4 regions of the Tardiphaga sp. 285_C5_N1_2 genome follow, and region 2 is predicted to be linked to each of the others. Evidence: predicted binding sites of a transcription regulator. Region 2 holds the regulator's gene; each other region holds the start of a gene.

What was found. Region 2 encodes LexA, which represses DNA repair genes until DNA is damaged. Its sites were predicted from a motif close to TGTTCNNNNTGTGTTCNG; they were not measured.
Region 1: the regulator LexA is predicted to act here: its motif matches at 1,066-1,083, upstream of recA (recombinase RecA).
Region 3: the regulator LexA is predicted to act here: its motif matches at 1,047-1,064, upstream of radA (DNA repair protein RadA).
Region 4: the regulator LexA is predicted to act here: its motif matches at 1,294-1,311, upstream of AB7951_RS00770 (helicase-related protein).

Annotation. Positions count from the first base shown of each region.
Region 1 is NZ_CP197241.1:1,525,130-1,527,331, forward strand. Features, by position in the region: gene AB7951_RS07180 (hypothetical protein) at 1-60, opposite strand, end outside; gene AB7951_RS07185 (hypothetical protein) at 133-546, opposite strand; gene recA (recombinase RecA) at 1,185-2,202, shown strand, end outside.
Region 2 is NZ_CP197241.1:3,127,953-3,130,154, forward strand. Features, by position in the region: gene AB7951_RS14950 (GNAT family N-acetyltransferase) at 1-179, shown strand, start outside; gene lexA (transcriptional repressor LexA) at 482-1,204, shown strand; gene AB7951_RS14960 (ComEC/Rec2 family competence protein) at 1,223-2,202, opposite strand, start outside.
Region 3 is NZ_CP197241.1:2,311,150-2,313,351, reverse strand. Features, by position in the region: gene AB7951_RS11085 (hypothetical protein) at 1-74, opposite strand, end outside; gene AB7951_RS11080 (hypothetical protein) at 351-617, opposite strand; gene AB7951_RS11075 (hypothetical protein) at 703-960, opposite strand; gene radA (DNA repair protein RadA) at 1,090-2,202, shown strand, end outside.
Region 4 is NZ_CP197241.1:167,725-169,926, reverse strand. Features, by position in the region: gene AB7951_RS00770 (helicase-related protein) at 1-1,213, opposite strand, end outside; gene AB7951_RS00765 (DUF3108 domain-containing protein) at 1,729-2,202, opposite strand, start outside.

The sequences.
Region 1 (2,202 bases), 1.6 Mb from region 2:
CAGCACGGTTGCGATCACGCAGAGTGCTGTTGCCACGACCATGCGCTGATTTCTGTTCATCGGATTTTACTCTGGCTTCACCCCCTGTTGTGCAGGAAAGCTGCAAGAAGGTTCAATGAAGGGTGATCCGCCTCATGCACCGCTACGGGGTGCTTCGCTGCGGTTCACGAACCAGCCTGGGATCTGCAGCGTGATCCATGATCCGAGCACCGTGAGGATCGCCATGCCTGCGAGCGAGATATAGAGCAGAGGATGTTGCGAGGACGCGAGCGACCCGTTGAGGTGCAGGTGCGGGCCTATCATGTCCATGACCCCGCCGACCAGGCTCGCTGCCACGAAGCCGCCGATGACCGAAGCGACAATACTCGCGATCCATCCAAGCGGGCCGCGCTTCTTTGTCCAGGCGTCGTGAATTCCCACCGCCAGCATGGCGATAAACATGATCAGCATGATGGTCATCGGGCCGCCCACGCTCGACCTGGGCATCGCGCCGCTGAGTTCGACGAGCAACAGGGCAGCGGCGGAGAGCAGTGCGATCGTCTTCACGGCGTGTGACCTTCCCATGTCGGATTGAACGCATAAGCGATGCGAACATCCTGTTGTGCGGGAAACGTGCAGGAAGGTTCAAAAGTGGCTGGATGAGTCCCAATCGGGCGGCTGCCGTTTTTGAACGATATCGACGAAGATGACGAAGAATGAAAGAGGCCGCCCACTGAGGCGGCCTTAGTCCCATTCAACCGGCCCCCATGGTTGTTGGTCGGCCCAATCCTTCGCCTCGTCGAGGGTGTGGTGGCTCCCTCCCGTGAGGTCGCACGAATAAACGAGTCCATCTGGCGTTTCTGGAATCGGACGGCTTTCGTCCAATTGGTCATCGTTGTCATATCGAGACGACGCAAACCGCGCGGGCTGGGCGTAGATAGCAATCCGCCTAGGGGCGGTTCGGTCGTAAAGCCAAATCCCAGTTGCAACGATTTTTTTCTCTGCGGTCATTTTTTCATAATAGGCCACAGCCGAAATCAAACTAGGCCACTGAGGTCGGAAACAGGCCAGTACCAAAATTCCCAAAAGAACATATTGCGAACATAGAACAGATGGGGTACATTATCTTCAACCCGAACAGCACCGCTATCCTCTGGCGCTTGCCGTTTGTCCTGTCGCGAATCCCTTCATAAGGAGCTAGATCAATGGCTACCACTCCGACTGCCCTGCGTATCGTTGAAGGATCCTCCATGGACAAGACCAAGGCCCTGTCGGCCGCGCTCTCCCAGATCGAGCGCCAGTTCGGCAAGGGCTCGGTGATGAAGCTCGGCAAGAACGACCGGTCGATGGACATCGAGGTGATTTCGTCGGGCTCGCTCGGCCTCGATATCGCGCTCGGCGTCGGTGGCCTGCCGAAGGGCCGGGTGATCGAGATTTACGGACCGGAATCCTCGGGCAAGACGACTTTGGCGCTGCATTGCGCCGCGGAAGCCCAGAAGAAGGGCGGCATCTGCGCCTTCATCGACGCCGAACACGCGCTTGACCCGGTCTATGCCCGCAAGCTGGGGGTCAATGTCGATGAACTCCTGATCTCGCAGCCGGACCACGGCGAACAGGCGCTGGAAATCGCCGACACGCTGGTGCGCTCCGGCGCGGTGGACGTGCTGATCATCGACTCCGTGGCAGCGCTGGTGCCGCGCGCCGAACTCGAAGGCGAAATGGGCGACGCGCTGCCCGGCCTGCAGGCGCGCTTGATGAGCCAGGCGCTGCGCAAGCTGACCGCCTCGATCAACAAATCCAATACGATGGTGATATTCATCAACCAGATCCGCATGAAGATCGGTGTGATGTATGGCTCGCCGGAAACCACCACCGGCGGCAATGCGCTGAAATTCTACGCCTCGGTCCGTCTCGACATCCGCCGCATCGGCGCGATCAAGGAGCGCGACGAAGTGGTCGGCAATTCGACCCGCGTCAAGGTGGTGAAGAACAAGCTGGCGCCGCCCTTCAAGCAGGTGGAATTCGACATCATGTATGGCGAAGGCGTTTCCAAGATGGGCGAAATCCTCGATCTCGGCGTGAAAGCGGGAATCGTCGAGAAATCCGGCGCCTGGTTCTCCTATGACAGCCAGCGCCTCGGCCAGGGGCGCGAGAATTCCAAGGCCTTCCTGAAAGCCAATCCGGACATGACCGCCAAGATCGAAGCCTCGATCCGGCAGAATT
Region 2 (2,202 bases):
ATGCCGACAACACGGCCTCGCTCGGCTTGCATGAGAGCTTTGGCTTTGCCCGCGTCGGCTTGCTGCCCGGCGTCGCCTATCGCTCCGGCCGCTGGGCCGACACGATCATGGTTCAGCGCTCGCTGGCGACCGGCTCCACGACTCCGCCGCCGCCCATTGGGCGCATGACGTCCGCGTAGCCCAGGCGACCGCGGAAGCATTTTCCATGTCCGTCGAGGATCGACGACTGGTGAGGAACAGCCTCCTCAAACCTCCCTCAACGTGCATTCTGTTGACGGCAAATTAAGCATTGCAGAACACATATGGAACATATAGTGTTCGTTCATGATTTGTTTCGAGATTCTGTGGCTTTGAGTAGTTTGAGAGTGCCCGAACTCGCGCAACCGATCTTTGAACGATCGTCTCAGGATTGAGGCTCACCGTTCGAAGGCCCTTTGAAACGCACGCGGCGGCCGACACCGTCAACTGAGGATGGCTTCAGATGCTCACGCGCAAACAATACGAACTCCTGCGATTCATCGATCAACGGCTGAAGGAAGCCGGCGTCCCGCCGTCCTTCGACGAGATGAAGGATGCGCTCGACCTGCGCTCGAAGTCCGGCATCCATCGTCTGATCACCGCGCTGGAAGAACGCGGCTTCATACGCCGTCTGCCCAATCGCGCCCGTGCCATCGAAGTCATCAAGCTGCCAGAGCTCGGCGCGCCGGTCACCGGCGGTACCGGCCGCCGCGGCTTCACGCCCAGCGTCATCGAAGGCACGCTTGGCAAGGTGCGTTCGGCCGCCAGCATCGCCAGCAACAGCGGCGATGATGACAATGGCCGCACAGTTGCCATCCCGGTGATGGGCCGGATCGCGGCAGGTACGCCGATCGAGGCACTGCAGACGCGCAGCCACACCATCAGCATGCCCGCAGACATGCTCGGTTCCGGCGAACATTACGCGCTCGAAGTGCGCGGCGATTCCATGCAGGACGCCGGCATTCTCGACGGCGACACCGTGCTGATCCAGCGCAACGAGAGCGCCGACACCGGCGACATCGTGGTGGCCCTGATCGACGACGAGGAAGCCACGTTGAAGCGCTTCCGCCGCCGCGGCGCGTCGATCGCGCTGGAGCCTGCGAATGACGCCTACGAGGTCCGCATCCTGCCGCCCAACCGGGTGCGCATTCAGGGCAAGCTGATCGGCCTGTATCGCCGCTACTGAGATTTGCGCCTCGGCGGATTACTGATCTTCGGGTTGAAGATCGGCTTCCGCCGGCGTCGCATCCACCGGCCGATTTTGTGGCGTACGACTGTTCGGGATCAGATCGTGCTGGGGCTCATCAGGAATGGCGCGCGACCACGGACGGTCCAGGCCACGCGGTCGCACGGCATCGATGGTAAAGCCGTTCGCGGTTCGCTGCAGGCTCACCGCACCATTTCGTTGCAAGCGATCCTGATCGATCACCAGCGCCCTGCAATCCCTCGGCGATTGTCGCGCCGTGACGATGAGCGCCGCTTTCTCGCAATCATCTGTGAAAGCATCCGGCTGTAGAACCAGCGCCACCAAAGCGCCATCGGCCAGCGCCGCGATGCACCCGTCGCGGTCGCAGGACACGCCGTGGCCGACTGAGGCATCGGTCGGCAGGCGTGCATCCGCATCGCCGGCAAGCCACTCTTTCAGCAAAAATGTATCCTTGGCGCTGCGCATCACGTGGAGATGCCCGTCCCTGCCCCGTACCGCGACGCTGCGACCATCACCCGAGATCAGCACATCCGGCTGCTTCACCAGCAATGCCCATACAATCGAGAGCACCAGCACGCCAGCCCCCGCGAAGCGCAACGGCGTGCGCAGCAATCCGAGCACGATGATGCCGATACTGGCTGATATCAGCGGTCCAGTGCCGAAGGCCGGCATCCGGCCGATGGCACCGGGCAAGGCTGCGACCCATTGCGTGACCACGATCATCCACTGGATGCCGACATCCATTAGCCGCCAGAACACACCGTCAAAGCCAAACGGCATGGCCACCAAACCAAGAATACCCGCCGGCATCACCAGCGCTGAGACCACCGGCATCGCCAGGAGATTGGCGACAACGCCATAGGGCGTGACGCGGTGGAAATGAAACGCGGCATAGGGCGTGGTGGCGAGGCCCGCGACCAGCGAGGCCAGCACGAGCATCGCGATCTCGCGTCCGCCCCATAGCGCCACGCGCGCCG
Region 3 (2,202 bases), 820 kb from region 2:
TGCTGATAGCAAGTCTGGCACGGCGGCGGTGGCGCGTAGCAATTATAGCAGCCAGCCGAGGCAACACCGGGCATCGCCATTCCGGCGACAGTGGCGAACAGCGCAGCAGCAATCAATTTTGTCATGATGAGACCCCGTGGCGAGCTTGTTTGAAATGGGTTCGTATCGCTTTGATGCGCGACACTTAGCCAAGCACCACCACCGGTCAACGCGGTCCTGATATTTACCTTGATGAACGTGCTTAAGATTTGATGACGGCAACTATCAGGATGCCAACGCAGACACAGCTGCACTGCGTCTGGATTCACAGCCCAGCGCAGCGTGAGATCAACCGGTCCCTGCGGACTATCTTAATAACCGTCGCGGGGCAGCCCGAAGAGTTGCTCGAACACACTCGGTTGGCGAACCACCCATTGGCCCGGTTCGCCCGTTCTCAGATCCCGCACATAACGTGGCGGCGCTTCCACATAGTAAAGCGGCGGCGGCGCGCGAATGCCGGTATCCATCGTGATGGGATAGCGCGCGGTGCCGGCGCGATAGCGCGCATCACGGTAGTCAGAGGCAAGTACCGGCGTCGCCAGCATCGCTGCACCCAGCACAATCATCAAAATACGCACGGCACACCTCACGCTGACGACACTGCGGTGAGGCTATCGAGCGGAGGTTAATGAAGGATTCGTCGCACGTGCAGTTCCACACGAGCTACTGCGCAGAATGAATGGACTCGCGAAGCGCTGGACTCGGCTCAGCTGGTTGGTCGAGCAGCCTCGATTGCTCACCACTGCTTGCATCTGGATTCTGCTCGCGGCGCGTCCACCGAGCGTAAGCAATCGCCAAGTTGAAGAAGGACCGCTGCAGAGGCTGCACCTCCGGCATCGCTGCGGCAAAGGCGATCCAGGCCGACATTGCCGACCAGTTCTCGCGCGTCGGAATTTTGGCAACCGAACAGACCTTGCCCATGTGCCGGTCGATGCGTCCCACTTGGCGAGGCTGGCAAACCCTTCGAGAAGAAACTTGCAAATGCCCCGTTCAACCGCGTAGACCAAGAGAACAAACCAAAAACACCTACAGCCGCGATTCCTTCCGCCAATGGCCAAAAACCTCCTCTCCTTCGTCTGCCAGAATTGCGGTGCCGCCTATAACAAGTGGCAGGGCAAGTGCGACGCCTGCGGCGAGTGGAATTCGCTGGCCGAGGAGGACACCACCGGCGTCACCACGATTCCGGTCAGCGCGCGCTCCAAGCGCAAGGGGCGCACCTTCAATCTCGAAAGCCTGACCGGCCAGAGCAACGATGCGCCGCGCATTGCCTCGGGGATGGGCGAGCTCGACCGCGTCACGGGCGGCGGTTTCGTGCGCGGCTCGGTGCTCTTGATCGGCGGCGATCCCGGTATCGGTAAATCGACCTTGCTGACGCAGGCCACCAGCCTGATGGCGCGGGCGGGCCATCGCGTGGTTTACATCTCCGGCGAAGAAGCCGTGGCACAGGTGCGGCTGCGCGCGTCGCGGTTGGGCCTTGCAGACGCCTCGGTGCAGCTCGCGTCCGAGACCTCGGTCGAAGATATCATCGCCACGCTGTCCGAAGGCACGGTGCCGCGGCTGATCGTGATCGACTCGATCCAGACCATGTGGACCGACACCGTGGAATCCGCGCCGGGCACAGTGACTCAGGTCCGCGCCTCGGCGCAGGCGCTCATTCGCTTCGCCAAGAAATCCGGGGCCACTATCATCCTGGTCGGCCATGTCACCAAGGACGGCCAGATCGCCGGGCCCCGTGTGGTCGAGCATATGGTCGATGCCGTGATGTCCTTCGAGGGCGAAGGCTCGCAGCAGTTCCGCATCCTGCGCGCGGTGAAGAACCGCTTCGGCCCGACCGACGAGATCGGCGTATTCGAGATGACCGGGCTTGGCCTGCGCGAGGTCTCCAACCCGTCCGAGCTGTTCCTGTCCGATCGCGATCTCGGCTCGCCGGGCACCGCCGTCTTCGCCGGCATGGAGGGCACCCGCCCGGTGCTGGTGGAACTGCAGGCTCTGGTTGCGCCGACGACTTTGGGCACGCCGCGCCGCGCCGTGGTGGGTTGGGATTCCTCCCGGCTGTCCATGGTGCTGGCAGTGCTGGAGGCCCATTGCGGGGTCAAGCTGTCGGGCTACGACGTCTATTTCAATGTCGCCGGCGGATTGCGCATCAACGAGCCCGCCGCCGAC
Region 4 (2,202 bases), 3.0 Mb from region 2:
GCTGCATCAGGAAGTTGAAGATAGTGACTACCAGCTCTGCGTGTGCAGCGGGCGCGATGCGGCGGTAATCTGGAATCTGGCACGCATCCCACAGTTTCTCGACGGCGGCCTTGCCCTGCGCCATTTCGCGCACGTCGACGTCACGGACGGCATGATCGAGCACGCGCAGGTCCTCGGCGATCGGCGCACGGGTCAGCGCCTCGTGGCGCGGCACCTCCGCCAGCGACACCTGCAGCGACGCGATCGACGAGAAATCCAGCTTCGAATTGCGCCACTGCAGCACCTTCACCGGCTCGAAGATGTGGTTCTGCAACTGATTGACGAGCTCCGGCTCGAACGGCTCGCAGCGACCTGTGGTGCCGAAAGTGCCGTTGCGCGTGGCGCGGCCGGCGCGGCCGGCGATCTGCGCGAATTCGGATGGCGTCAGACGGCGGAATTGATAGCCGTCATATTTGCGATCGCTGGCGAAGGCGACGTGGTCGACGTCGAGATTGAGGCCCATTCCGACCGCGTCGGTTGCCACTAGGTAGTCAACGTCACCATTCTGGAACATCGCGACCTGCGCATTGCGGGTGCGCGGCGACAGCGAGCCCAGCACCACCGCAGCGCCGCCGTGCTGGCGCTTGATGAGTTCGGCGATGGCGTAAACTTCGTCGGCGGAAAATGCGACAATCGCTGTCCGGCGCGGCTGCCGCGTGATCTTGCGATCGCCGGCGAATTCCAGATGCGACAGACGCGGCCGCGTGACGATGCTGGCGCCGGGCAGCAGCCGCTCGATGATCGGGCGCATGGTGGCGGCGCCAAGCAGCAGCGTCTCGTCGCGGCCGCGGCGATGCAGGATGCGATCGGTGAAGACATGGCCGCGCTCCAGATCGGCGGCGATCTGGATTTCGTCGACGGCCAGAAACGACACGTCGAGATCCCGCGGCATCGCCTCGACGGTGGACACCCAGTAGCGCGGCTTGGCGGGCTTGATCTTCTCCTCGCCGGTGATCAGCGCCACGGCTTCGGGGCCGACGCGGTCCAAAATTTTATTATAGACCTCGCGCGCCAGCAGGCGCAGCGGCAGGCCGATGATGCCCGACGAATGCGCGAGCATGCGCTCGATGGCGAGATGGGTCTTGCCGGTATTGGTGGGGCCGAGCACTGCAGTGACGCCGGCGCCGGGGGCCCTGCCGTTGGACAGCGTGGGCGGAGAAGACAAAAAGGCCATGTTTTTCAGATATTTCCGCGTCGCCGACTGTCAAGACCGAGACAGGTTACGACGCTTCAGAGCCGCGCTTTTTGATGGTTTGGAACGAGTCCGGAACGAAAGCGGCCCGAATCGGTGACTCGGCACCTCCCTGGCCGCATCACCCCAACATCTCGCGCTGACATTCTCCGAGACTGACTAGATCAAGTTTGTGACAGCGCAACAAGGGCCGACAAATCCCCGAAGTTATGAACAGCGCACGGACTCCGAACCGGCTTTGAGTCAAGCCGGGATCCTGCGCAAATCCTGCGGCGCGTTTGCGACGATGCTGCGATGGCGCACTTTGTCTTGCGGCATCCTTGCGGCAGCGTCCCGTCTCGGTCCCTCATGGTGAGGAGGGCGGCTTCGCGCGTCTCGAACCATGAGCTGGCGGGGCCAAGACCCGTCACCATCCTTCGAGACGCCGCGCAAGGGCGCGGCTCCTCAGGATGAGGCCGGTGTGTGGAGCCGCCTCCTTTAGAACTTGCCTCGTTCTCTCAGTTCGTCTTGGCCACGGCCTTGGCCGGCGCGGGGGTGGTGACGAATTCGGTGGCTTCCAGCATGGCGACGCCAAGCGGGGTCGGCACCACCATGCGATACGGCACTAGCACGCGGGTTCCGGCGATCGGCACCAGAGTCACTTCGATATTGCGCTGGGCGGCGAGATATTTGATGGCGGCGCGGTCGGGCACATAGCCGGCGATCGGCGTGAAATAGACGGCGCAGACGATGGCAGGCCCGCGATAGCCCTTCTCGGCCTTCACGCTTTCCATGCGCTTGTAGTCGAGCTTGAGATCGTAGCGCATGCGGCCGTCGAAGATCGACGCGGCGGTGCGGCACGAATCCGGCGTCAGCAATTCGCCGGTGCCGCCGACGCGCATCAGCGAGCCGGTCATCGGATCGATCACGTTACGGCGATGCGCATCGGTGATCGGAATCTTCTCGGGATCGAGCGGCGGCTCCGGCTCGAT